DNA from 4 places in the Allobranchiibius sp. GilTou38 genome. Region 3 is predicted to be linked to each of the others. Evidence: predicted binding sites of a transcription regulator. Region 3 holds the regulator's gene; each other region holds the start of a gene.
The links. Region 3 encodes LexA, which represses DNA repair genes until DNA is damaged. Its sites were predicted from a motif close to TCGAACANNTGTTCGA; they were not measured.
Positions count from the first base shown of each region.

Region 1: the regulator LexA is predicted to act here: its motif matches at 2,137-2,152, upstream of recA (recombinase RecA).
Region 2: the regulator LexA is predicted to act here: its motif matches at 2,290-2,305, upstream of JOB34_RS15235 (HNH endonuclease signature motif containing protein).
Region 4: the regulator LexA is predicted to act here: its motif matches at 2,837-2,852, upstream of ruvC (crossover junction endodeoxyribonuclease RuvC).

Region 1 is NZ_JAGEKN010000010.1:12,557-18,345, reverse strand. It holds gene JOB34_RS14305 (nitrilase-related carbon-nitrogen hydrolase) at 1-771, opposite strand, end outside; gene JOB34_RS14300 (DUF3046 domain-containing protein) at 867-1,100, shown strand; gene JOB34_RS14295 (transglutaminase family protein) at 1,112-1,906, shown strand; gene recA (recombinase RecA) at 2,335-3,414, shown strand; gene JOB34_RS14285 (regulatory protein RecX) at 3,416-3,946, shown strand; gene JOB34_RS14280 (LysE family translocator) at 3,970-4,593, shown strand; gene JOB34_RS14275 (FAD-linked oxidase C-terminal domain-containing protein) at 4,618-5,789, shown strand, end outside.
Region 2 is NZ_JAGEKN010000012.1:88,487-94,275, forward strand. It holds gene JOB34_RS18200 (M15 family metallopeptidase) at 1-442, shown strand, start outside; gene JOB34_RS15225 (hypothetical protein) at 496-1,557, opposite strand; gene JOB34_RS15230 (MarR family winged helix-turn-helix transcriptional regulator) at 1,632-2,069, shown strand; gene JOB34_RS15235 (HNH endonuclease signature motif containing protein) at 2,353-3,738, shown strand; gene JOB34_RS15240 (hypothetical protein) at 3,866-4,717, opposite strand; gene JOB34_RS15245 (ABC transporter permease) at 4,764-5,567, opposite strand; gene JOB34_RS18205 (HAMP domain-containing sensor histidine kinase) at 5,615-5,789, shown strand, end outside.
Region 3 is NZ_JAGEKN010000001.1:17,129-22,917, forward strand. It holds gene JOB34_RS00055 (LysR family transcriptional regulator) at 1-605, opposite strand, end outside; gene JOB34_RS00060 (NAD-dependent protein deacetylase) at 733-1,632, shown strand; gene lexA (transcriptional repressor LexA) at 1,657-2,385, opposite strand; gene JOB34_RS00070 (hypothetical protein) at 2,692-3,129, shown strand; gene nrdR (transcriptional regulator NrdR) at 3,471-3,980, shown strand; gene JOB34_RS00080 (vitamin B12-dependent ribonucleotide reductase) at 4,105-5,789, shown strand, end outside.
Region 4 is NZ_JAGEKN010000006.1:132,883-138,671, reverse strand. It holds gene JOB34_RS05785 (preprotein translocase subunit YajC) at 1-393, opposite strand, end outside; gene ruvB (Holliday junction branch migration DNA helicase RuvB) at 510-1,634, opposite strand; gene ruvA (Holliday junction branch migration protein RuvA) at 1,631-2,248, opposite strand; gene ruvC (crossover junction endodeoxyribonuclease RuvC) at 2,245-2,805, opposite strand; gene JOB34_RS05765 (YebC/PmpR family DNA-binding transcriptional regulator) at 2,912-3,667, opposite strand; gene pdxT (pyridoxal 5'-phosphate synthase glutaminase subunit PdxT) at 3,779-4,402, opposite strand; gene JOB34_RS05755 (VWA domain-containing protein) at 4,494-5,789, opposite strand, start outside.

The sequences.
Region 1 (5,789 bases), on a different contig from region 3:
CACGAACGACGTGCCGTAGAACGTGATGAGTCCCTCGCTGCCGCAGCGGTTGGGGGCGATCACGAAGAGCCCGTTGGCGATTGCGTGCGCGACGATCGTGTGCTGCCACAGCGGCTGGGTGTCGAACTCCGGGTGGTCCGGCTCCGAGCCGATCGCGGTGGGGTAGACGAGGACGTCGGCACCGGCGAGCGCGTACGACCGCGCGACCTCCGGGAACCACTCGTCCCAACACGTGGGCATACCCAGCTTGATGGCCGGATCGTCCACCATCGCAACGGGATAGGCGTCGTCCGCCGGACCCGGGCGGAAGTACTTGTCCTCGTAGTAGCCCGCGGTGACGGGGATGTGCGTCTTGCGGGTGCGCTGCACGAGGTCGCCGTCGGGCGAGACCAGGATCGCGGTGTTGAGACCGCGGCCGTCCTCGGCGTCGGCGCGTTCGTAGAGGGAGGCGTGCACGTAGACCCCGTGCTCGCGCGCGGCGGCGCGGGCGAAGCGCATCGTGGGACCGTCGGACAGGTCCTCCGCGGTCTCGGAGGCCACGCCCGAGGGCAGGGTGTCGGCCGGGTAGCGCGACAGCGTGAGCTCGGGCAGGAAGACGAAGCGGGCACCGGCCTCCGCGGCCTGTCCGATGCCGTCGTGCAGCGTCTGTGTGAGGCGCGCGGCGTCGGGATCCCACGCGTGCTGGACCAGTCCGACGCGGACCGGTGCGTCCTGCGGGGCGTTCACCCGGGCGGGGGAGTCGGGGACGGCGGGAGCGGTGATGAGGCGCATGGGTGCAGTATCGCGCGTGGTTCGGGTCGGCCGTGCCGAGTGGCCCGCTTTGCGCGACGTCCTGCGGGCACGTCGACGGCTGTCAGACTGGCGGGGTGCGATTAAGCGAGTTCTGGCGGCTGATGGACGACGAGTTCGGCTCGGGGTACAGCCGGGTGCTCGCGCGTTCGCACGCGATCCACGCGCTGCACGACCGCAGTGCGGACGAGGCCCTGGAGGACGGCGTGGGCCCGCGCGAGGTGTGGCGCGCGCTCTGCGTGGACCTCGAGGTGCCCCCTGAGCGGTGGTTGGGCCGCGATCTGCCGGGCACCGAGACGAAGGAGCCGTAGACGTGAAGCGGATGGTGAACGCCGCCCTGGATTTCCGGGTCGACGGGCCGGCCAGGATCGTGCTCGCGGTCGCTGCGGCGCGGTGCAAGGGCCTGCAGATCGACGAGTCGATGCGGATCACGCGTGATGGTGACGATGTAGACGTCCAAGAGGTGGGGGACACCCACGACGGGGTGCTGCACCTTTTCGAGGCGACGCCCGGCGCGTACCAGATGCGTTACGAGGCAACGGTTTCCGGCTACGAGGAGGACGGCGACGAGGGCACCGGCGCGCAGCTGGGCAACCAGGTGCCGAGCCGGTACGCCGAGTCCGACCGGCTCTTCGGAGTCGCTGCAGAGCTCTTCGGCGATCTCGACGGAGTCGAGCTGGTGCTCGCGGTGCGGCAGTGGGTGCAGCGGCGCACGGCGTACGTCGCGGGCTCCTCGCGGCCGACCGACGGCGCACTCGACACCTTCCTGCTCGGCAACGGCGTGTGCCGCGACTTTGCACATCTGGCCATCGCGATCCTGCGCGCCCGCGGCGTGCCGGCCCGGCTGATCGCGGTCTACGCACCCGGTCTGGACCCGATGGACTTCCACGCGGTCGTCGAGGTCTATGTCGAGGGGGCGTGGCACACGGTGGATGCCACCGGCCTCGCACCGCGGCAGTCGCTGCTGCGGGTGGCGACCGGACGTGATGCCGCGGACACCTCGTTCATGACCAGTTTCGGCGGCCCGGTGACGCTGCAGGCGATCACGGTCGGCGCGGTCATCGACGGTCAGCTGCCGCAGGACAATCACACGGGCCTGGTCCGGTTGAGTCGCTGACGAAGCGCGCAGCGCAGGGTGTGCCGAGCGCAGCGAGGTCCGCCCGCAGCGGAGTGTGAGGAAGCGGCTCGAAGGGATGAGTCGGTAGGGATCCGTCGCACGTGTCGCGTGGTGGGGGTTTTGCGTCGGTGGCCAGGGCTGCAGCACTGGCCGCGGACGCAGAACGCGAACGTGGTGGGGCCGGTCGGTTGAGTCGGCGCCGGGGGAGTGCCGACGTACGGCGTGTCGCTTCGTACGCGTGTTCGGTCACTGGTCTACGCTTTCCACAGGTGCCCTCCCGGGGAGCTGCTTGTCCACACGTGCCGGACCGAGCCCGGTGGCTGTCGGTGGGGGTGCCTAGCGTCTGACCAGATCTCACGTCATCGCACGTTGACGCAGGGAGAAGGTCGACGGCAGGCGCGACCACCTCGAGCAGAAAGAAGCACCCGATGAGTCCAGCACCGGCCGGCCCCAAGCCCGGCGAGAAGGTCAAGGCCCTCGATGCCGTCATGGCGCAGATCGAGAAGGCGCACGGCAAGGGATCGGTGATGCGGCTCGGCGACGACGTGCGCCCGCCGATCGACGTCATCCCGACGGGTGCGATCGCGCTCGACGTGGCCCTCGGGATCGGCGGCCTGCCGCGCGGTCGCGTGGTGGAGATCTACGGCCCGGAGAGCAGCGGTAAGACCACCGTCGCGCTGCACGCCGTGGCCAGCGCGCAGCGGGGAGGCGGCATCGCGGCGTTCATCGACGCCGAGCACGCGCTCGACCCGGAGTACGCTAAGAAGCTGGGCGTCGACATCGACTCGTTGCTGGTCAGCCAGCCCGACACCGGTGAGCAGGCGCTGGAGATCGCCGACATGCTGATCCGTTCCGGTTCGATCGACATCATCGTGATCGACTCCGTCGCGGCGCTCGTGCCGCGTGCGGAGATCGAGGGGGAGATGGGCGACAGCCACGTCGGCCTGCAGGCCCGGTTGATGTCCCAGGCGCTGCGCAAGATCACCGGCGCGCTCAACAACACCGGCACCACCGCGATCTTCATCAACCAGCTGCGCGAGAAGATCGGGGTGATGTTCGGCTCGCCGGAGACCACCACCGGTGGCAAGGCGCTGAAGTTCTACGCGTCGGTGCGCCTGGACGTGCGCCGCATCGAGACGCTGAAGGACGGCACCGACCCGGTCGGCAACCGCACCCGCGTCAAGGTCGTCAAGAACAAGGTCGCGCCGCCGTTCAAGCAGGCGGAGTTCGACATCCTCTACGGGCAGGGCATCTCCCGCGAAGGCGGCCTGATCGACATGGGCGTCGAGCAGGGCTTCGTGCGCAAGTCCGGTGCCTGGTACACCTACGAGGGCGACCAGCTCGGTCAGGGCAAGGAGAACGTCCGCACCTTCTTGAAGGACAACCCCGACCTGGGGGATGAGATCGAGAAGAGAATCAAGGAGAAGCTGGGCATCGGCCCGCAGGTCGACAAGCCCGCCGACGTGGTCGCGGCGGCGACACCCGCCGAGGTGCCGGTCGACTTCTGAGATGACGACGCGGGGAAAGACCTCGCCGGCGCCCGAGACCGATCCGGAGCCGAACCCGCACGACATCGCGCGGGCCATCGTGTTGCGTCAGCTCACGATGGCCCCGCGCAGTCGTCGGCAGCTGGAGGACAAGCTGCGCGCCAAGGGGTGTGACGACGAGGTGGCGCGGGTCGTCCTCGACCGGATGCAGGAGGTCGGTCTGGTCGACGACGAGGCGTACGCCGGCATGGTCGTGCGCTCCCAGCAGGCCGGGCGCGCGCTGGCCCGCCGGGCGTTGGCGCAGGAGCTGCGGCGCAAGGGTGTCGACGACGAGACCGCCCAGGAAGCGCTGGAGCAGATCGACGACGAGAGCGAGCGGGACCGAGCGCAGGCGCTGGTCACCAAGAAGCTGCGCTCCATGCACGGACTCGATGCCGCCGTGCAGACCCGCCGCCTCGCGGGGATGCTGGCGCGCAAGGGGTACCCGTCGGCCCTCTCCTGGTCGATCATCCGGGCGGCCGTCTCGGACGCCCCGGAGCACCAGCGCGACTGAGGCGGATGCGCGAGAATCGTTCGATGTCGTCGACGCTTCCCCTGCTCGTGGCCTGGTTCGTCGCCGTGGCGATCCCCGGACCGGACTTCGTCGCGGTGTTGCGCACCTCGGCCGCCCACGGCCGTCGGGCGGGTCTGTCGGTGGCCGTCGGCGTCGTCGGCGGGATGGCTTGCTGGGCCACGTGCGCGCTCGTGGGGCTGAGCGCCGTTATCGCCCGCTACGAGCACCTCTACCTGGTGATCCGCACGGTCGGCGCCGTGCTCCTCTTCCTCTATGGCGCGCGGGTGCTCATCGGCGCCTTCCGGGGTCACCGTCCCGACACCGGACACGGCGTGCCGGCCCCTGAACAGGGCGGGAGCCATTCCTTATGGCGGCTCGGCCTCTTCACCAACCTGGCGAATCCCAAGGCGGTCGTCTTCTTCGGCGCGCTCTTCGCCTCGCTGCTGCCGCACGGGCTGAGCGTCGGTGGCCGGGTCGGCGTGCTCGGCGCGATCCTGGCCATCGGGCTCGCTTGGTACGTCGTCGTCGCCTCTGCTGCGTCGTCCGCCCCGGTGGTGGCTGCGTATCGACGAGCGGGCCGTGCCATCGACCTGGTCGCAGGCACGGTCTTCGCGATCACCGGCATCGCGCTCGTCCCGCGCAACTGACGCTCGCGGCGTAACGTCGCACGGGTGACTGTCACAGCCGATGCTCTGAGCTCACTGCACGACGTCCTCGACGCCTCCGCCGTCGTCAGCGACCCGGATCTCATGGCGAGATACCTGCACGACGAGGCCGAGTGGGCGCCCTACGGCACGCCACTGGCGGTCGTACGCGCCCGCTCCACCGCCGAGGTGCAGGCGCTCGTCCACTGGGCGATCGAGCACGACACCCCGGTGGTGCCACGCGGCGCCGGGACCGGCCTGTCGGGAGGCGCGAACTCGCTCGAGGGTTGCGTGGTCGTTTCGCTGGACCGGATGAACGCCGTCCGCGAGATCGACCCGCTCGAGCGGCTCGCGGTCGTGGAGCCGGGCGTCATCAACGACGACCTTCGCAAGGCGGTCGCCGAGCACGGCCTCTGGTATCCGCCGGATCCCGCCAGTTCGCCCTGGTCGACGATCGGCGGCAACGTCGCGACCAACGCAGGGGGCATGTGCTGTGTGAAGTACGGCGTCACCCGCGACTACATCCGCGCGCTGCAGGTGGTCACCGGCACCGGAGAGGTCGTCCGCCTCGGTCGGCGGACCGCGAAGGGCGTCACGGGGCTGGACCTGATGGGTCTGTACGTCGGGTCGGAGGGCACGCTCGGCATCGTCACCGAGGTCACGGTGCGCCTCCTGCCGTTGCCGGACCCGGGCCACACCGTCATCGGCTACTTCGACGATCTGGCCGGCGCCGGTCAGGCCGTCCGCGACGTCGCGGCGCAGGGGCTGACGCCCGCCGCGCTCGAGCTCGTCGACCGGGTGTCGCTGCAGGCCGTGGACGACTATGCGCATCTGGGGATCGGCGGCGAGGCGAACGTCGTGCTCATCGGCCGGTTCGACGATGCCGGCGAGGCGGGAGCCGCCGGCGCCGCAGCGATGCAGAAGGCGTTCAGCGGAGCGGGGGCGACCTTCACCGCGGAGGCGGCCGACCCGGAGGAGGCCGACGCGATGATGGCCGCGCGGCGGTTGGCCTACCCCGCCCTCGAGCGGCTCGGCGACGTGTTGACCGAGGACGTGTGCGTGCCCAAGGCGGCCGTCCCGCAGATGCTCGAACAGATCGCCGCGATCGCCGCCCGCTACGACACCACCATCGCCAACATCGCGCACGCCGGCGACGGCAACCTGCATCCGCTGATGATCACCGAACGCGGCGACGAGGC
Region 2 (5,789 bases), on a different contig from region 3:
GACCGCCGTGAGGCAGCTCATCGCCGGCGCCGCGGCCGCGGGGCTGACCACGGGGGTCAACAGCGGGTACCGCTCCTACGCATCGCAGCGCTCGCTCTACGACCAGGACGTGAAGCAGTACGGACAGAAGGTGGCCGACGACCTCGTTGCGCGCCCGGGGTTCAGCGAGCACCAGCTGGGCCTGGCCGCCGACCTCACCAATGCCCCGTGCACGAATGCTTCATGCACCACGACCACCGCCACGGGTCGGTGGATCGCGGCCAACGCGTGGCGGTACGGCTTCATCCTCAGCAACGCGGTGGGGAAGACCGCGATCACCGGATGGCAGTCCGAGCCGTGGCACGTGCGATACCTCGGCACTTCCCTGACCGCCTACGTGCACGCACGCCAGATCCTGACCGAGGAGGACCTGTTCGGACTGCCGGCCGCCCCGACGTACTGATCCCGACGCGCCGGGATCGGCACGTCGGGGTCGGGGATAATGGAGGTCGAAGCTCAGACGGCGACGTCCTCTTCCAGCTCCTCCTCGGTGGCGGAGTCCAGCCGACCGGTGGAGCGGTCGACGTCCGTGCCGGTCGCCGTACAACGCGCCCGGCGCTGCTCCACGGCGTACCCGAGGCCCAGGCAGGCGATGCCGAGCACGAGCCATCCGAACAGGATCGCCAGCGGACCGCCGAGGCCGACGGCCGGGAAGTAGAACATCCGGCGCAGCGTCTCCACGAACCCGGCACCGATCCAGAAGTGGTGCAGCCAGCCGAAGAACGCCGGCTGCAGGACGGGTGAGAAGACTCCCCCGGAGCTCGTGAAGTTCAGTGCGACGAAGACGGCGGAGTAGAGCAGCGTGCTGAACCGTCCGACCAGCGGGTGCAGTCCGACGCCGACGAACATCACGGCCGCCGTGTAGAGGATCGACAGACCCCAGACGGCCGGGACGTGACCGCCGAACATGTCGTAGCCGAAGTGGGCGACGGCGAGCTCGGCCGTCGAGAGCACGACGGCGGCACCGGCGGCAAGGCCGACACGGTCCCGGAAGCGCCGGGAGGCGGCTGCCGCACCGATGGCGATCGAGGTCGCGTAGGCGCCGACGGTGAGCGCGACGAGGAAGAAGAAGCCGTTCTGACCGATCGGGTCGCCCGCGGTCACGGGTGCCACGTCCTTGACCGACAGCGGCACACCCTGTTTGAGAGCGACCGGCGAGAAGACCTGCGTCACCACGGTCTTCGTGCTGTCTGAGGCGGCCGACCCGGTCAGGAGGACTGCCTGGTGAGCTCCGGGCACGTACGCGCCGGAGAGGTCGAGGTGCTGGATCTCGCGGGTGGCTTCGGCCGTGTTCGGCACGACCCGCACCGTCGCCGCGTCACCGACAGCATGCTGCAGCGCGTCGGCGATCGGCTGCGCCTGCTGCGTCGTCCCCACGACGGCCAGCGGCACGTTGTGAGGTGCTGGCTTGTGGAAGCCGCCGAGGTACGCCGCCGCCATCACGAGGCCCATCACGATCGGCACCAGCACATGGGACAGCACCGTCTTCATCGGCACCACCTGCTGCGGTCTGCTCACCTTCACCGTTCTCCTTTCTACTACCGTCCGAATCTGAAGTTGGTAGATGCAACTTCTGTATCTATAGTAAGCCTATGGAGACGGAGAGCAAATCGCGCGACGAGCCATTGCGGGTCGTGCTCGTCGAACTACGTTCGTTCGCAAGGAGATTGCGGCGCGAGTGGAGCATCAACGTGCCGGAGATCACATTCGCGGAGGCCACGTTGATGTCGGCGGTCACCGCACGACCGCACCCGACCGCAGTCGACGTGGCGGCCGATCTGCAGATCGACAAGTCCACGGCGAGCCGGCAGATCGCCGTCCTCGAGCAGCGCGGACTCATCGAGCGGGAGGCCGCTCCCGGTGAACGCCGCGCGCAGTGGCTGAGGCTCACCCCCGAGGGCCGCAACATCCTGCAGCAGTCGGACACGGTGCGGATCGAGGCGATCCGGGACCGTGTGGGTGACTGGACGGACGCCGAGGTGACCCAGTTCGCCGACCTGCTGAGGCGGTTCAACGCGCGGCCCAGCTGACCGTCAGCATCCGCGATCGGCCGACTGCGCATTTTCATGTACCCCAGATGGCACACCCGTCACATCCGTCTCGCACCATGCGCAGTCGGCGGGTGGGGGCGATTGGTGCGGTGTGGACAGCCCATAGAACCCATACCGCGGAGGAGGGGATGTGGACAACCTCGGTTCGAATAAGCAACATTCGCAGTTATATTCGGCGAATTCACCCTTGCACTTCGGTTCGAACACGCGTATGATCCATGGTATACGGATGACGTGAGGATCAGCAGCTCGAGGAGGGGCCATGGCGCAGTCGACAACCGACACACAGGCGCCCGCCGGGCCGGGGACCGGTGCCCGGTTGATGGGCCTGCTGAGTGAGTTCAAGACCGCGTTGGATGAGTGGCCCGGTGCGCTGTACCAACTGGATGAGACCGAGCTGGGCGAGGTCGTCGGTTCGATGCTGCAGATCGGAGCACGGGGAGAGAACGTCGCCGCCCTAGCGACTGCGGACGCCCTCGGTCGGGGCACGGTCGCCAACTCCACCGCCACCGGGGCACCGGCCTGGGTGGCCCAGCAGGCCCGCGGTGTCGACCCCGTGGTCGTGCGCCGGGTCGGGACTGTCGGGGTGGACTGCGCCGACCCCCGCAACACCGTCGTCGCCGACGCCCTCGCGAGCGGGGCGGCGACGGTCCCGGTGGCGGCGGCCGCACTGCGGGAACTCCCCCAGATCCTGCCGCAACTGCCGTGCGCGGACCGCGAAGACCTGCTGGGCCGGTACCTGTCGCTGAGCAGCTTCGGACCCCGCGCCCTCCGCGAGCTCAGCACCCGGATCCGCGGCGAATACGCCCCCGACCACCTCGTCCGCGATGAAGAACGACAACAGGACTGCGAATCGGTGCACTGGGCCGACCTACCCGGTGGACTGACGAGGTTCGTCGCCGAACTGTCCGGCGGGCACGCCGCCGCCGTCAAACACGCCCTCCGCGCCTTGTCTGCGCCGACAGCGCAGCCCTGCCCGGACGCACAAGACCTTTGCAGCCCTGACCGCGACTTGCGGACACCGGCCAAACGACGCGCCGACGCCCTGGTGCGGCTGATCGACACCGCGGCCGGCGTGCTGGACAGCACCGCACCACGACCGGTCGGGGACTTCGGCGGGACCGCGAAGATCCTGGTCACGATGGACTACGCGACCTTGTACGAAGGTCTTCAGGCCACCGGCCGACTCGGCCAACACAGTTCGAACAACGGCCAATCCGCACCGACGTACCTCCCAGGCATCGGAATGACCACCGACGGGGAGTACCTCGACGCGGGCACCCTGCGCAGGCTGGCCTGCGACGCCGACCTCATCCCCATCGTCTTGGGTGGGGAGTCCGAACCATTGGACGTCGGCCGCGCGAAACGCCTCTTCACCGGAGGCCTACGGACCGCGATCATCCACCGAGATCAGCACTGCACCTTCCCCGGCTGCGACCGACCGCCCGACTGGTGCGACGCACATCATGTGACGCCCTGGTGGGCCGGCGGAGAAACAATCCTGACCAACGCGGCGCTGTTGTGCGCACGGCACCACACCATCGTCCACCGCGACCTGCTCACCGCCCAGGTCACCACCACCGGCGTCACCTGGGACCCCACCCCAGGCAAGATGCCCACTCGACCCGGCCAAGACCCGGCAGCATGACCGGCCAGCACTGCCGGACCGAACGACCTCCGGCAGGGTTCACACCCAGCGGTCCGCCGATCGTGGTCGGGCGGAGCAGCCATAGCGATCACCACGCTGCCGCTGTCCATGGTGGGCGCCTCGGGGATCAGACGGCGTCGCCCTCCGCCACGGCGTGGGCGACCGGCAGGTCCTGGGCGGCGGTCGCATCGAGCTGGCCGGCCTGCACGTCACGCCGACTCGCCGCGAGATAGGCGACCAGCACCACGATGAGCAGGGTGAGCATTCCGGTGACGACGCCGTCGCCGTACCCCAGGCCGGCACCGAACGAGTGCGGTTTGCCGAACCAGTCGGCGAAGGACGCCCCCAGCGGGCGGGTGAGGACGTACGCCGTCCAGAACGCCGCGATGGCGCCCAGCCCGAGCCGCCACGCCAGCAGCACCACGAGGATCGCGGCGCCGAAGAGCACACCGGACGCGAAGAACCCGAGATGCATCGTGGTCGCGGTCAGGTCACCGGCGGCGGTCCCGAGGGCGAAGGTGAGCAGCACGGTCACCCAGTAATAGGTCTCCCGTCGCTTGGTGGTGATGCTGTGGATCGACAGCGTCCCCTCGCTGCGTTGCCACCGGAGGAAGACGAACGCGAGCGCGAGCGCGTAGACCGCCGTGGTCACCGTGTACGGCAGCGCCAGGACGATGTGCAAGCCGTCGGCCGCCATCGTGCCGAACAACGCGACCATCGCGACCGCGAACCAGTACGTCCACGCGCGGTAGCGGGTGCTGCGCAGCTGCAACGTCATGCCCAGCGCGAATCCTCCGACCCCCAGCACACCGGCGAGGACGAGGCTGATGCCGCCGAACCAGTCGGACGCGGCCTCCCCCATGCCGGTGGTGAGTACCTTCACGACCCAGAAGAGTGCGGTGATCTCGGGGACCTTGGCGGCGATCGGATCGGGCCTGCGGAAGACGGTCGGTCGCGTACGGGGCTGCGGTGTCGGCACGCGCAGAAGGTAAGCGGCCCCGACTGAGAGATCACTGGGTGATCTCTCAGTCGTGCGGAGCCGCCGGAAGCACCTGCGGGGCGCCGATCAGCCAGGCGAGCAGCGTTGCGGTGATCGACTGCGCGCACAGCAGACCCACCAGGACGACGATCTGAAACCGAGCGGCGCTCTCGGCGCTGGCTCCGCCGAGCAGCGCGCCGACGAAGGCGCCGGGCAACGTCACCAGACCCACCGTGCGGGTCTGGTCCAGGGCGGGCACCAGCGCCTCGTAGACAGAGGTACGCGCGACGTCCCGCGCCGCCTGTCGCGGTGTCGCGCCGATGGACAGCCACGCCTCCACCTCGTCGCGCCGATCGTGCAGCCCGCGGGCGAACCTGCGCCCGGTCAGCGTGGCCACGGTCATCGCGCCGCCGATGACGATCCCGCAGACGGCGACCAGGGTGCGCACATCGCGGGTCAGCGTCGGCATCCCCACGATGATGGCGACCGCCACGGACACCCCCGCGCCGATCGAGGCGACGACAGCCCGCATCGCGTTCAGCTGGCCTCGCAGACGACGTCCGGCCGTCCAGCAGGCCACCGTGAACATCACTGCTATCACACCGATCACGGTGATCGGCGCCGCGAAGACGCCACGCAGTGCCAGTGCGATGAGGGCCAGCTGCACGACCGCCCGCGCGGACGCGGTCACCACGCCGCGGACGTGTGGGATCGCAGCCTGTCGCAACACGACGCACGCGATGGACAGCAGCAGGATCAGGCCGAGCGCGAGTCGCCCGTACTCCCCCACGTAGGAACCCGGCGTGCCCAGGACGAGGTGTGGCAATCCCTGCAGGGTCTGCAGCGTCATGCGGCGATCTCAGCCGATGCGCAGGCGCACCACGCGAAGATGGTCCGGTGATCCGGTTCCCGCGTGGCATCCGCAGCCGCCTGACGATCCTGGCGGCCGTCGTCACCGCGCTGCCGCTGCTGATCGGTGTCCTGGTGGTCGCCAACCTGCTGCAGCGGTCCCTGACCGCCAACCTGCAGCACGAAACCCAGCACACGGCTGCCGCGGTCACCTCGGCCGTCG
Region 3 (5,789 bases):
ATCCACTGCTCGTCGACCATGTCGGTCATCCGCACCGACGCGGCGCCGGCGAGCCGGTGATCCGACGGCACCACCAGGCGCACCTCGTCGTCGAGTAGCTTGCGGGACTGGAACGCCTCGATGTCGTCCTCGCCGCGGGCCAGCGGCGCACCGTCGTAGGCGAACGCGACGGCGATGTCGCACTCGCCGGCCCGCAGTGCGGCCAGCGACTCGGGGGGCTCGGCCTCAGTGAAGGTCACCTCGACGTCGGGGTAGGCCTTTCGCACCATCGCGAGCGCGTGCGGGACGAGTGTCGAGGAGGAGGAGGGGAAGGCCATCAGACGGACGCGGCCGGCGCGCAACCCGGCGATCGCGGCGACCTCTGATTCGGCGGCCTCGAGGGCGCTGAGCACGGGGCCCGCGTGACGGGCCAGCACCGCGCCGGCTTCGGTCAGCCGCACGCTGCGGCCCAGGCGCTCCACCAGGACGGTGCCGATCCGGTCCTCCAGACGGCGCACCATCTGGGAGATGGCCGGCTGGGAGTAGCCCAAAGAGGTGGCCGCAGCGGTGAAGCTGCCCTCGTCGGCGATGGCCCGGATGACCCGTAGGCCCGCAGCGTCGATCATGCGCCGATCATATAATGGAAGGTTATCCATCGGAACCCATCTTCGTGCTTTCGTTCTGCACCAGCCCTGCGTCGCAGTGGCCACCCGCGCACCCACGGGGCCACGGGGCCGGTGCGACACTGATGACGTGCTCGAGTCCGCGGTCTCCCCGGTGCCCGAGGGAGTGCGCCCGGATCAGTGGGACGGACTGGCGAGCTACCTGGCGGATGGCGGGCTGGTCGCCCTGACCGGAGCCGGCCTGTCCACCGAATCGGGTCTGCCGAGTTACCGTGACGCCCGCGGCGTACGTCGGGTGCAGCCGATGACAGTGTCCGAGCTACGCGCCAGTCATGAAGCGCGGCAGCGGTATTGGGCACGTTCCTACGTCGGGTGGCCACGCTTTGCGGCTGCCCGACCGAATGACGGCCACCGCGCGGTCGCCAGGCTGCTCGCCGCCGGCACCCTGACGAGCGTCATCACCCAGAACGTCGATGGGCTACATCAGGCGGCCGGCGCGAGCGAGGTGCTCGAGCTGCACGGCAACCTGGAGCGGGTGGTCTGCATGGCCTGCTCGAGCACGCATCGCCGCGATGACATGGACGACTGGTTGCGCGACGCCAACCCCGGATTCGACCGCGCGATCGGAGGCGCGGTCCGGCCCGACGGCGACGTCGCGCTGCCCGAGGCGATCGTGCGCGCGTTCGTCACGGCCGACTGTCCGGTGTGCGGTTCGGACCTGCTGAAACCGGACGTCGTGATGTTCGGCGAATCAGTGCCGAAACCGTTGGTGGAGCAGTGCTTCGGCCTCGTCGAGGAGGCGTCGGCGCTGCTGGTCCTGGGGTCGTCGCTCGCGGTGATGTCCGGTTACCGGTTCGTGCGCCGCGCCGCCCGCATCGGCGTGCCCGTGATCGTGATCAACGACGGATGGACCCGCGGGGACGGCGAGACCGACCTGAAGATCGAGGCGCCGCTGGGCAGCACCCTGACGGCGCTGGCGGACCGACTGGGAGCGCCGGCCGTGGGCGCACCGGGCGCCCAGCGCGCCTGAGGAGCGCCGGGCGCCCGGGGTCGCTCAGACCCTGCGCAGCACCGCCGTGACCTTGCCCAGCACCACGGCGTCGTCGCCGTCGATCGGGTCGTACGCCGTGTTGTGCGGCATCAGCCAGACCTTGCCCCCGGTGCGCTTGAAGGTCTTGACGGTCGCCTCGTTGTCGAGCATCGCCGCGACGATGTCGCCGTTGGTCGCGGTCGGTTGCTGACGCACCACGACCCAGTCGCCGTCGCAGATCGCGGCGTCGATCATCGAGTCTCCGACGACCTTCAGCAGGAAGAGGTCGCCCTCGCCGACGATCTGCTTGGGCAGCGGGAAGACGTCCTCGACGACCTCGTCGGCCAGGATCGGACCGCCCGCGGCGATCCGTCCGACGACCGGGACGTACGACGCACTGGGTCGCCGGTCGCCGATGCCGGTCTCGTCCTCGACGCTCAGGTCACCGTCCGGCGCGTTGGTGACGCTGGACCCGCCCCGGTAGCCGCGCTGGTCCTTGTCCTGGTCCGGTGAGATGACCTCGATGGCGCGCGGCCGGTTAGGGTCGCGGCGCAGGTAGCCCTTGCGCTCGAGCATCGACAGCTGGTGAGCGACGGAGCTGGGGCTGGTCAGGCCGACGGCCTCGCCGATCTCCCGCAGGCTCGGCGGGTAACCGCGCCGGTCCACGGAGTTGCGGATGACCTCCAGCACGCGCCGCTGTCGGGTGGTCAAACCGTCGTCGTCGCGCTCGGGCATCTGGTGCACCTTGGCCATGGTCTTCGTCCGTCCCTCTCCGAGTGGATCGTGCTGTCACCGCCCGCCCCAGGTGTCCGTGCGGCTGCGCCCCCGGGGCCGATGAGTCGCCGTATTCGGCGTCGTTCCGCGGATTCACAGCTGATGAGCAGGGGCTGTCGGTGGTCGGTGTTTCAGTTCTGCAGGTGAGCACGAGATTACGAGAGTCGGACACACTTTCCAAACATCTGTTCGGGGCGTGTCTGGATTTTCTCGAACGCGCGTGCTAGACATCAGACAGATGATCGATCGCACACACGTACGATCGACGAGTTATCGGAGGATCTCATGAGTGCCGTCACCGCTGTTCCCAGCTGGGTCACTCCCGCCACCCCTGCCCTGCCGGGTCGTCCCGGCGCATCGCGACGTACGGCGCCCGCGTCCATCCGTCGCGGCCACCTGCGCGCGGTCCCTGATCTGCCCGTGCTCGTGGATGCACCTGCGCCGACGATGCACATCACTCGTCGCGGTCGCCTGCTGATCACGCTGTGCGCTCTCCTCCTATGTCTCGTCGGGGGAGTGGCGGGAGCCCGTGCCGCAGTGGGCGGCGGGTCCGCGCAGCGCTACGACACCGTGGTCGTCCAGTCGGGCCAGACCCTGTCCTCGGTCGCCCACCACGCCTACCCCCAGCTGCCGATCGGCAATGCGGTGCAGCGGGTGCAGGCCGCCAATCGACTGAACACCCTGCAGGTGTTCGCCGGCGAGCAACTGCGCCTGCCTCGCTGAGTCCGGCCGCGCGCCTTCTGGCGCCCCGTAGCAGGGCCGACACCGCCTCCGTCTCGCCCTCGGCGGCCCTCTGACCAGCACGAACGACCCCGCGCAAACCGGGCAGTCTCTAAAGGTTGCATCACCCCCTCCACCGGAATACGATCCCTACATCTAGTAGTTACATCGATGTAAGTCGTCCACATGTAGTCCCCAGGTCGACCCGGGTTATCCCAAGGCACAGCGCGGATATCCCCCGGTTGTCCACGAGTTACCCACAGGTGGGCGGCTCGTTCGGCGGGGCTACGGCGTGGACGGCGAGAGATCGGTGTGAGCCGATCGTCGAGGGTGAGGGAGACCGCATGCACTGCCCGTTCTGCCGGCACGAGGACAGTCGCGTCGTCGACTCCCGCTCGAGCGAGGACGGCACCTGCATCAAACGGCGCCGCCAGTGCCCCAGCTGCGGCAAGCGCTTCTCCACCATGGAGACCACGAGCCTGACCGTCGTGAAGCGGTCCGGCGCCAGCGAGCCGTTCAGCCGCCAGAAGGTGCTCGTCGGGGTGCGCAAGGCGTGCCAGGGCCGCCCGGTCTCCGAGGACGACCTGGCGCTGCTGTCCCAGCAGGTGGAGGAGACCATCCGGATGCAGGGACTGGCCGAGATCGACGCCCACGACGTCGGTCTGGCGATCCTCGGCCCGTTGCGTGCCCTCGACGAGGTCGCCTACCTGCGATTCGCCTCCGTCTACCAGGCCTTCGACGACCTGGGCGACTTCGAGGCGGCGATCGCGCTGCTTCGCGCCGAGCGTCAGGTGCTCGGCCCCTCGTACGCCGCCGACGACCCCGTTGTCAGTGGTGGCGGGGAGGATCACTGATACCCGGTCATCCCATGCGCCGGGTGCTGCAGCAGTAACCCGTGCGCGTACCGCAAGGCCCCACAGCATCACCAGCACCACCCGCATCAGCAGCCCAGCTCACCACGTCACACGGAGGAACAGCATGACCGAGACCACCGGCGCCCGCGCCGACGCCGCCCGCGCAGACCGTGGGGTGCACATCGAGCGCATCTTCACCACGCCCGGCGTCCACCCGTACGACGAGGTGACCTGGGAGCAGCGCGACGTCGTGCAGCAGAACTGGAAGACCGGCGCGACGATCTTCGAGCAGCGCGGTGTCCTCTTCCCGGACTTCTGGTCTCTCAACGCCTCCACCATCGTGACGACCAAGTACTTCCGCGGGGCGCTCGGCACCGCGGTGCGTGAGACCAGCCTCAAGCAGCTGATCGACCGTGTCGTCCTGACCTACGTCAAGGGCGGGCGCGACAGCGGCTACTTCGCGAGCGACGAGGACGCGGAGATCTTCGAGCACGAACTGACCTGGGCGCTGCTGCACCAGGTGTTCAGCTTCAACTCCCCGGTGTGGTTCAACGTGGGCACCAAGAGCCCGCAGCAGGTCTCGGCGTGCTTCATCCTGTCGGTCGACGACTCGATGGACTCGATCCTCAACTGGTACAAGGAGGAGGGGTTCATCTTCAAGGGCGGTTCGGGCGCCGGCCTCAACCTCTCGCGGATCCGCTCCTCCAAGGAGTTGCTGTCCAGCGGCGGCACCGCCAGCGGTCCGGTCTCCTTCATGCGCGGCGCCGACGCGTCCGCGGGCACCATCAAGTCCGGTGGGGCCACCCGCCGTGCGGCCAAGATGGTCGTGCTCGACGTGGACCACCCCGACATCGAGGAGTTCATCGAGACCAAGGCGCGCGAGGAGGACAAGATCCGCGCGCTGCGCGACGCCGGCTTCGACATGGACCTCGGCGGCCGTGACATCACCTCGGTGCAGTACCAGAACGCCAACAACTCGGTGCGGGTGAGCGACAAGTTCATGCGCGCGGTCGAGGCCGGCACGGAGTTCGGGCTGACCGCCCGCGGCACCGGTGAGGTCATCGAGTCCGTCGACGCCCGTGAGCTGTTCGCCAAGCTCAACAAGGCGGCGTGGGAGTGCGCCGACCCCGGCATCCAGTACGACGACACGATCAACGACTGGCACACCACCCCCGAGAGCGGCCGGATCACCGCGTCCAACCCGTGCTCGGAGTACATGTCGCTGGACAACTCCTCGTGCAACCTGGCGTCGCTCAACCTGTTGAAGTTCCTGCGGGACGACGACACCTTCGACACCGCGACGTTCCAGAAGGTCGTCGAGCTGGTCATCACCGCGATGGACATCTCGATCTGCTTCGCCGACTTCCCGACCGAGGCCATCGGCGAGACCACGCGCAACTACCGCCAGCTCGGCATCGGCTACGCCAACCTCGGTGCGCTGCTGATGGCGACCGGCCACGGCTACGAGTCCGAGGGCGGCCGCAGCCTGGCCGGCGCGATCACCTCCCTGCTGACCGGCGCGGCGTACAAGCGCTCGGCCGAGTTGGCCGAGGTCGTCGGTCCGTACGCGGGCTACGCCCGCAACGCGGACGCGCACCAGAAGGTGATGCGCAAGCACCGCAGCGCCAACGACGAGCTGCGTCCGCTGGACACGATGGACGGTGAGATCCACCGCTACGCCAGCAAGGCCTGGAAGCAGGTCGTCGAGCTCGGCGCGGCTCACGGCTACCGCAACGCGCAGGCCTCGGTGCTCGCGCCGACCGGCACGATCGGCTTCATGATGGACTGCGACACCACCGGCATCGAGCC
Region 4 (5,789 bases), on a different contig from region 3:
GGCGTCCTTCGAGACTCCGGTGTCGGAGGTCGTGTCGGCGTCGGCCGTACCGGCTGCGGGAGCGTCGGCTGCAGCAGCGTCGGTTGCGGGTGCGTCGGGCAGCAGCGCGGAGCGCGGTACGACCGCTCGGCGTACGAACTGCAGGTGCACGCCCGGGCTCACCTCGACGGTCGCGGTGCGCTCGTCCAGCGCGGACAGCGTGCCGAGCAGGCCGGAGGTGGTGCTCACGGGGGTGCCGATCTTCAGGCTCTCCTGCTGTTGCTGTGCCTGCCGGCGCTTGCGCCGGTTGGACACGAACAGCAGGACACCGAGGAGGATGACCACCCCGATGAGGATGAACGTGCCATTGCTCGATCCGGAGTTACCGGAACTGGCTGCTGCAAGAGCGGGCATGGAACGGAACGTCCTTCGGGTCTCACGGTGCGACGGAGCCACGCCGGCCCGTCGTTGGATTGCCAGCGGCAGAGTCTAGGTCAGCTTGGGGGCTTCCCCAACCGCAGGCCACGCCGTCAATCCGTGTCGGACCTGCTGTCACCGAAGCGGCCCTCGATGTCGCCGAAGCCGAGTTGGGCGCCCGCAGCGCTCGGCGTCGGCGGTGTCAGGCCCAGGTGCGCCCACGCCATCGGCGACGCGGCGCGGCCACGCGGCGTGCGCACCAGGTATCCCTCCCGCACCAGATAGGGCTCGGCGACGGTCTCGACGGTGTCCGCCTCCTCCCCCACTGCGACGGCCAGGGTCGACAATCCCACCGGCCCGCCACCGAAGCGTCGGCAGAGGGCGTCGAGCACCGCCCGGTCGAGTCGGTCCAGGCCGCGGTCGTCGACATCGAAGAGCCGCAGGGCGGCGCGGGCGGCACTCAGATCGACGATGCCGTTGCCGTGCACCTGGGCGTAGTCGCGGACCCGTCGTAGCAGCCGGTTGGCGATCCGCGGGGTGCCACGGGACCGTCCCGCCATCTCGTCGATCCCCTGCGGGGTGCTCTCTACGCCGAGCAGCGTGGCGTTGCGGGTGAGGATCTGCGCGAGGTCGGCCGTCGCGTAGAAGTCGAGGTGGCCGGTGAAGCCGAAGCGGTCGCGCAGCGGCGCGGGCAGCAGACCCGCTCTCGTCGTCGCGCCGACCACGGTGAACGCCGGCAGCTCCAGCGGGATGGCCGTGGCGCCCGGGCCCTTGCCGACGATGATGTCGACCCGGAAGTCCTCCATCGCCAGGTAGAGCATCTCCTCGGCGGGGCGCGCCATCCGGTGGATCTCGTCGAGGAAGAGCACCTCCCCCTCGGCGAGCGAGGAGAGCACGGCGGCCAGGTCGCCCGCGTGCTGGATGGCCGGCCCGCTGGTGATGCGGATCGGCTGCTCCAGCTCGGCGGCGATGATCATCGCCAGCGAGGTCTTGCCCAGGCCGGGCGGGCCGGACAGCAGCACATGGTCCGGCGGTGCACCGCGGCGCCGCGCCGCCTCCAGCAGCAGACCCAACTGATCGCGGACCCGCGGCTGGCCGGGGAAGTCGGCGAGCCTGCGCGGCCGCAGGGCCGCCTCGAAGCGGCGGTCCTCGTCGGCCGGGTGACCCCCCGGATCCACGATCCGCGCCGTCGCGTCGTACGACTCGTCCTCGTACGACGGGTCGTCGCTCTCGCTCACCGGCCGAGCTCCCGCAGCGCGGCGCGCAGCAGACCCGACACGTCGCTCACGTGGCCGTCACCGCGGGCCGCATCGACGACCCGCTCGACGGCGTCCTGGGCCTGCTTGGTCGACCAGCCCAGGCCGACGAGCGCCTCGACCACCTGGCCGTGCTCGCCGTCGACGATGCTGGACGCCTGCTGCGCCGCGTCCTCGAGACCGGCGGCGGCCGACACCGGGCCGACCTTGTCCTTCAGCTCCAGGACGATCCGTTCGGCGCCCTTCTTGCCGATGCCCGGCACCTTCACGAGTGTCGCGAGGTCGCCGCCGGCGATCGCGGCGCGCAGCACCTCCGGGGCGTGGATGGCCAGCATCGCCAGCGCGAGCCGCGGACCGACGCCGCTGACGGTCTGCACCAGCTCGAAGAGGTCCCGCTCGCTGGTGGTGGCGAAGCCGAAGAGGGTGAGCGAGTCCTCGCGCACGACGAGCGTGGTCGCCAGGGTGGCCGTCTCGCCGACGCGCACCGACGCCGCGGTGGACGGGGTCGCGAGCACCGACAGTCCGACACCGCCGACCTCGACCACGAGGGTGCCGAGGCCGGTCGCGAGCACCGAGCCCCGCAGACTCGCGATCACCGCACCACCCGCTGTGCCTCTGCTGCTACTTGGGCTGCGTACGCCGCCTTCTGTCGAGCGAGGGCCTGGGCGATGCGGTCCTGCGCGCCGCCGCGCCATACGTGGCAGATCGCCAGCGCCAGGGCGTCGGCCGCGTCGGCGGGCGTGGGAGCGACCTTCAGCTTGAGGATGCGGGTCACCATGGCCGTCACCTGCGCCTTGTCGGCGCGGCCGTTGCCGGTGACCGCGGCCTTGACCTCGGACGGGGTGTGCATCGCGAGCGGCAGCCCCAGACGGGCCGCCGCGAGCATCGGGACGGCAGAGGCCTGCGCGGTGCCCATGATCCCCTTGATGTTGGCCTTGGCGAAGACACGTTCGACGGCGACGGCGTCCGGCGCATAGCGCTGCAGCCACTCGTCGATCTCGGTCTGCAGGGTGAGCAGCCGCTCGGCGGGGTCGTCGCCGGGCGGCGTACGCACGACGCCGACGGCGATCATCCGGACCGGTTCGCCGATACCGCCCTCCACCACGCCCAGGCCGCACCGGGTCAGTCCGGGGTCGACGCCGAGGACACGCACGCAAGCCTCCCGCAGATTGAATCGCCGTGTGCCGAACACCTGTTCGGCACACGGCGACGCTACCCGGTGCGACGATCGGCCACGGGCAGGCGACCCGGCGAGTCGCCTACTCCTCGTCGAGCTCGGCCAGGACCTCGTCGGACACCTCGCCGTTGGCGTAGACGTTCTGTACGTCGTCGCTGTCCTCGAGCGCGTCGATGATGCGGAACATCTTGCGGGCGCCGTCGGCGTCCAGCGGCACCTCGACCGTGGGCAGCCACGACGACTCGGCCGAGTCGTAGTCGATGCCCGCGGCCTGCACGGCCTCGCGCACGGCGACGAAGTCATGGGCCTCGGAGACGATCTCGAAGGACTCCCCCAGGTCGTTGATCTCCTCGGCGCCGGCGTCCATCACGACCTCGAGGATGTCCTCCTCGGTCTTGTCCGCCTTGGGCACCGTCACCAGGCCCTTGCGGTGGAACTGGAAGGCGACCGAACCGCTCTCGGCCATCGTGCCGCCGTTGCGCTGCAGGGCCGTGCGCACCTCGGCCACCGCACGGTTCTTGTTGTCGGTGAGGCACTCGATGAGCAGCGCCACGCCGCCGGGCGCGTAGCCCTCGTACGTCAGCGCCAAATACTCCGCGGCACCGGCCTCCGCGCCCGAACCGCGCTTGACCGCGCGGTCGATGTTGTCGTTCGGGACCGAGGACTTCTTGGCCTTCTGCACCGCGTCATACAGCGTGGGGTTGCCCACCACGTCGCCGCCGCCGGACCGCGCCGCCACCTCGATGTTCTTGATCAGCTTCGCGAACAGCTTGGCGCGCTTGGCATCGACCACCGCCTTCTTGTGCTTGGTGGTGGCCCACTTGGAGTGCCCGCTCATGTTCTCCCTGCTTCGTGCTCGTTGCTGTGAGGCCGTCGTGGACGGCTGATCCGCCCGTCATCGTAACGATTCGCGCGCAGGCCCGGATCGCGACGGCGTACGCCACACCCCTTACGGCACGCGAACGACGTCACGCACCATGGCCGCGAAATAGTGGTGCACCCGGTAATCGTCGGTGACCTCGGGGTGGAAGGACGTCGCGAGCAGCGCCCCCTCACGGCATGCCACGACGCGACCCTGCGCCGGCCCGTGCGGCACCGTGGCGAGCACCTGCACCCCGTCGCCGGCACGCTCGACCCAGGGCGCGCGAATGAAGACCGCGTGCACCGGGGTGTGTGCACCGTCCGCGAGCGACGGCATCACCAGGTCGGTCTCAAAGGAGTCGACCTGCCGCCCGAACGCGTTGCGCCGGACCGTGATGTCCATCCCGCCGAGGGTCTGTTGCCCGGGCTGGCCGTCCAGCACCTCGTCGGCGAGCAGGATCATCCCGGCGCAGGATCCGTAGACCGGCATGCCCGCGGCGATGCGCGCGCGGATCGGCTCCTGCAGCTCGAAGATGCGCAGCAGCTTGTCGATGGTGGTCGACTCCCCGCCGGGCAGCACCAGGCCGTCGATGCGCGCGACCTCCTGGGGGCGGCGTACCGGGACCGCCTCGACGTCGGCGCTGGCGAGCGCCCGCAGGTGCTCGCGCACGTCCCCTTGTACGGCGAGCACTCCGATGCGCGGTTTCGTCACGCGCCGATCGTACGGAGCGCTGATCGCGCGGGACGTCGCGAGTCGTTGCGCGCTCTATCGAGCGCGCGACGACCCACATGTTCGGCCTACGTCAGCCGGACGCGCCGAACCAGCTGCTGCCGCCGTACGAGCGCCCCGACAGGTAGCTGTCGACGACCGCGGCGCCCAGGCCCTCCAGCTCCGGCGCCAGCACGCGTCCGCCGGCCCGCTTGGCCAGCTGGTCCAGGAAGCGCGCCAGTCCGGGGTCCTCGCCGAGCCGGAAGATCGTCGTCTGCGCGCCGAGGCGGGTGGACTGGTCCAGCTCGCGGACGGCGTACGCCACGGTCAACGGGTGCGGCGGATAGTCGAAGAAGACCTCGCCGTCGGACTCCAGGTGCGCCGTCGGCTCGCCGTCGGTGACCACGAGCAGCACCGGCTGGGCGTTGGGATACCTGCGGAAGTGCTGGTTGGCCAGGATCAGCGCGTGGTGCAGGTTGGTGCCCTTGTCCCACTCCGGCGCGAGCCCGGTCAGCTCTGCGATCTCCATGGTCTGCGCGTGCCGGCCGAAGGCCACCAGCTCCAGATGGTCACCGCGGAACCTGGTCGAGATGAGCTGGTGCAGCGCGAGCGCCGTACGTTTCATGGGCAGCCAGCGACCGTCCATCGCCATCGAGAACGACGTGTCGACCAGCAGCGCGACAGCCGCCTGGGTGCGCGCCTCGGTCTCCTGCACCTCCACGTCTTCGAAGGAGATGACCGGGCCCTCGGGTTCTCCCGCCCTGCGGAGGGTCGCGTTCGTCAGCGTGCGGGTGACGTCCCACGACTCGGTGTCGCCGAACTCCCACGGGCGCGAGGCCCCGGAGGGCTCGCCCGCCGTACCCGCCTTGCGCGCGTCGCGCTGCCCCTGCCGACCGGACAACGTCTGGCTGACGTCGCGCAGCAACGACTTGCCGAGCTCGCGCATGGCGCGCGGCGACAGGCGCAGGTCTCCCTGGGCGTCGGACTGCAGGTAGTCGCGGTTGCGCAGCTGTCGCTCCAGCTCCGCGAGCCGTTGCGCGTCCACTGCCGCTTCATCGCCCAGCTGGCGCCGCAGCGCGTCCAGGTCGAGGTCGTCCATCCGTGCCCCGGCGTAGTGCTGGGACAACTGCTCGCTCAGTGCGTCGAGGTCGGCGAGGTCCTGCAGCATTCCGGTGCCGTCCCCGAGGCCCATCCCCTGCTCACCGCCGAACTCCTCCCCGCCGCTCCAGTCCTCGCCGGGACGCAGGGCGCGCAGGTTGTCGTCGAGGGCGCCGAGCTGGTCTATCAGCTCCGGCGATCCGAACGCCTGGGTGGCCAGGGCGTCCAGCTCGTCGCGCTGCTCCTGGGTCATCGAGTTGCGCATCCGCTGCGCCGCCGCGGCGCGCTGCGC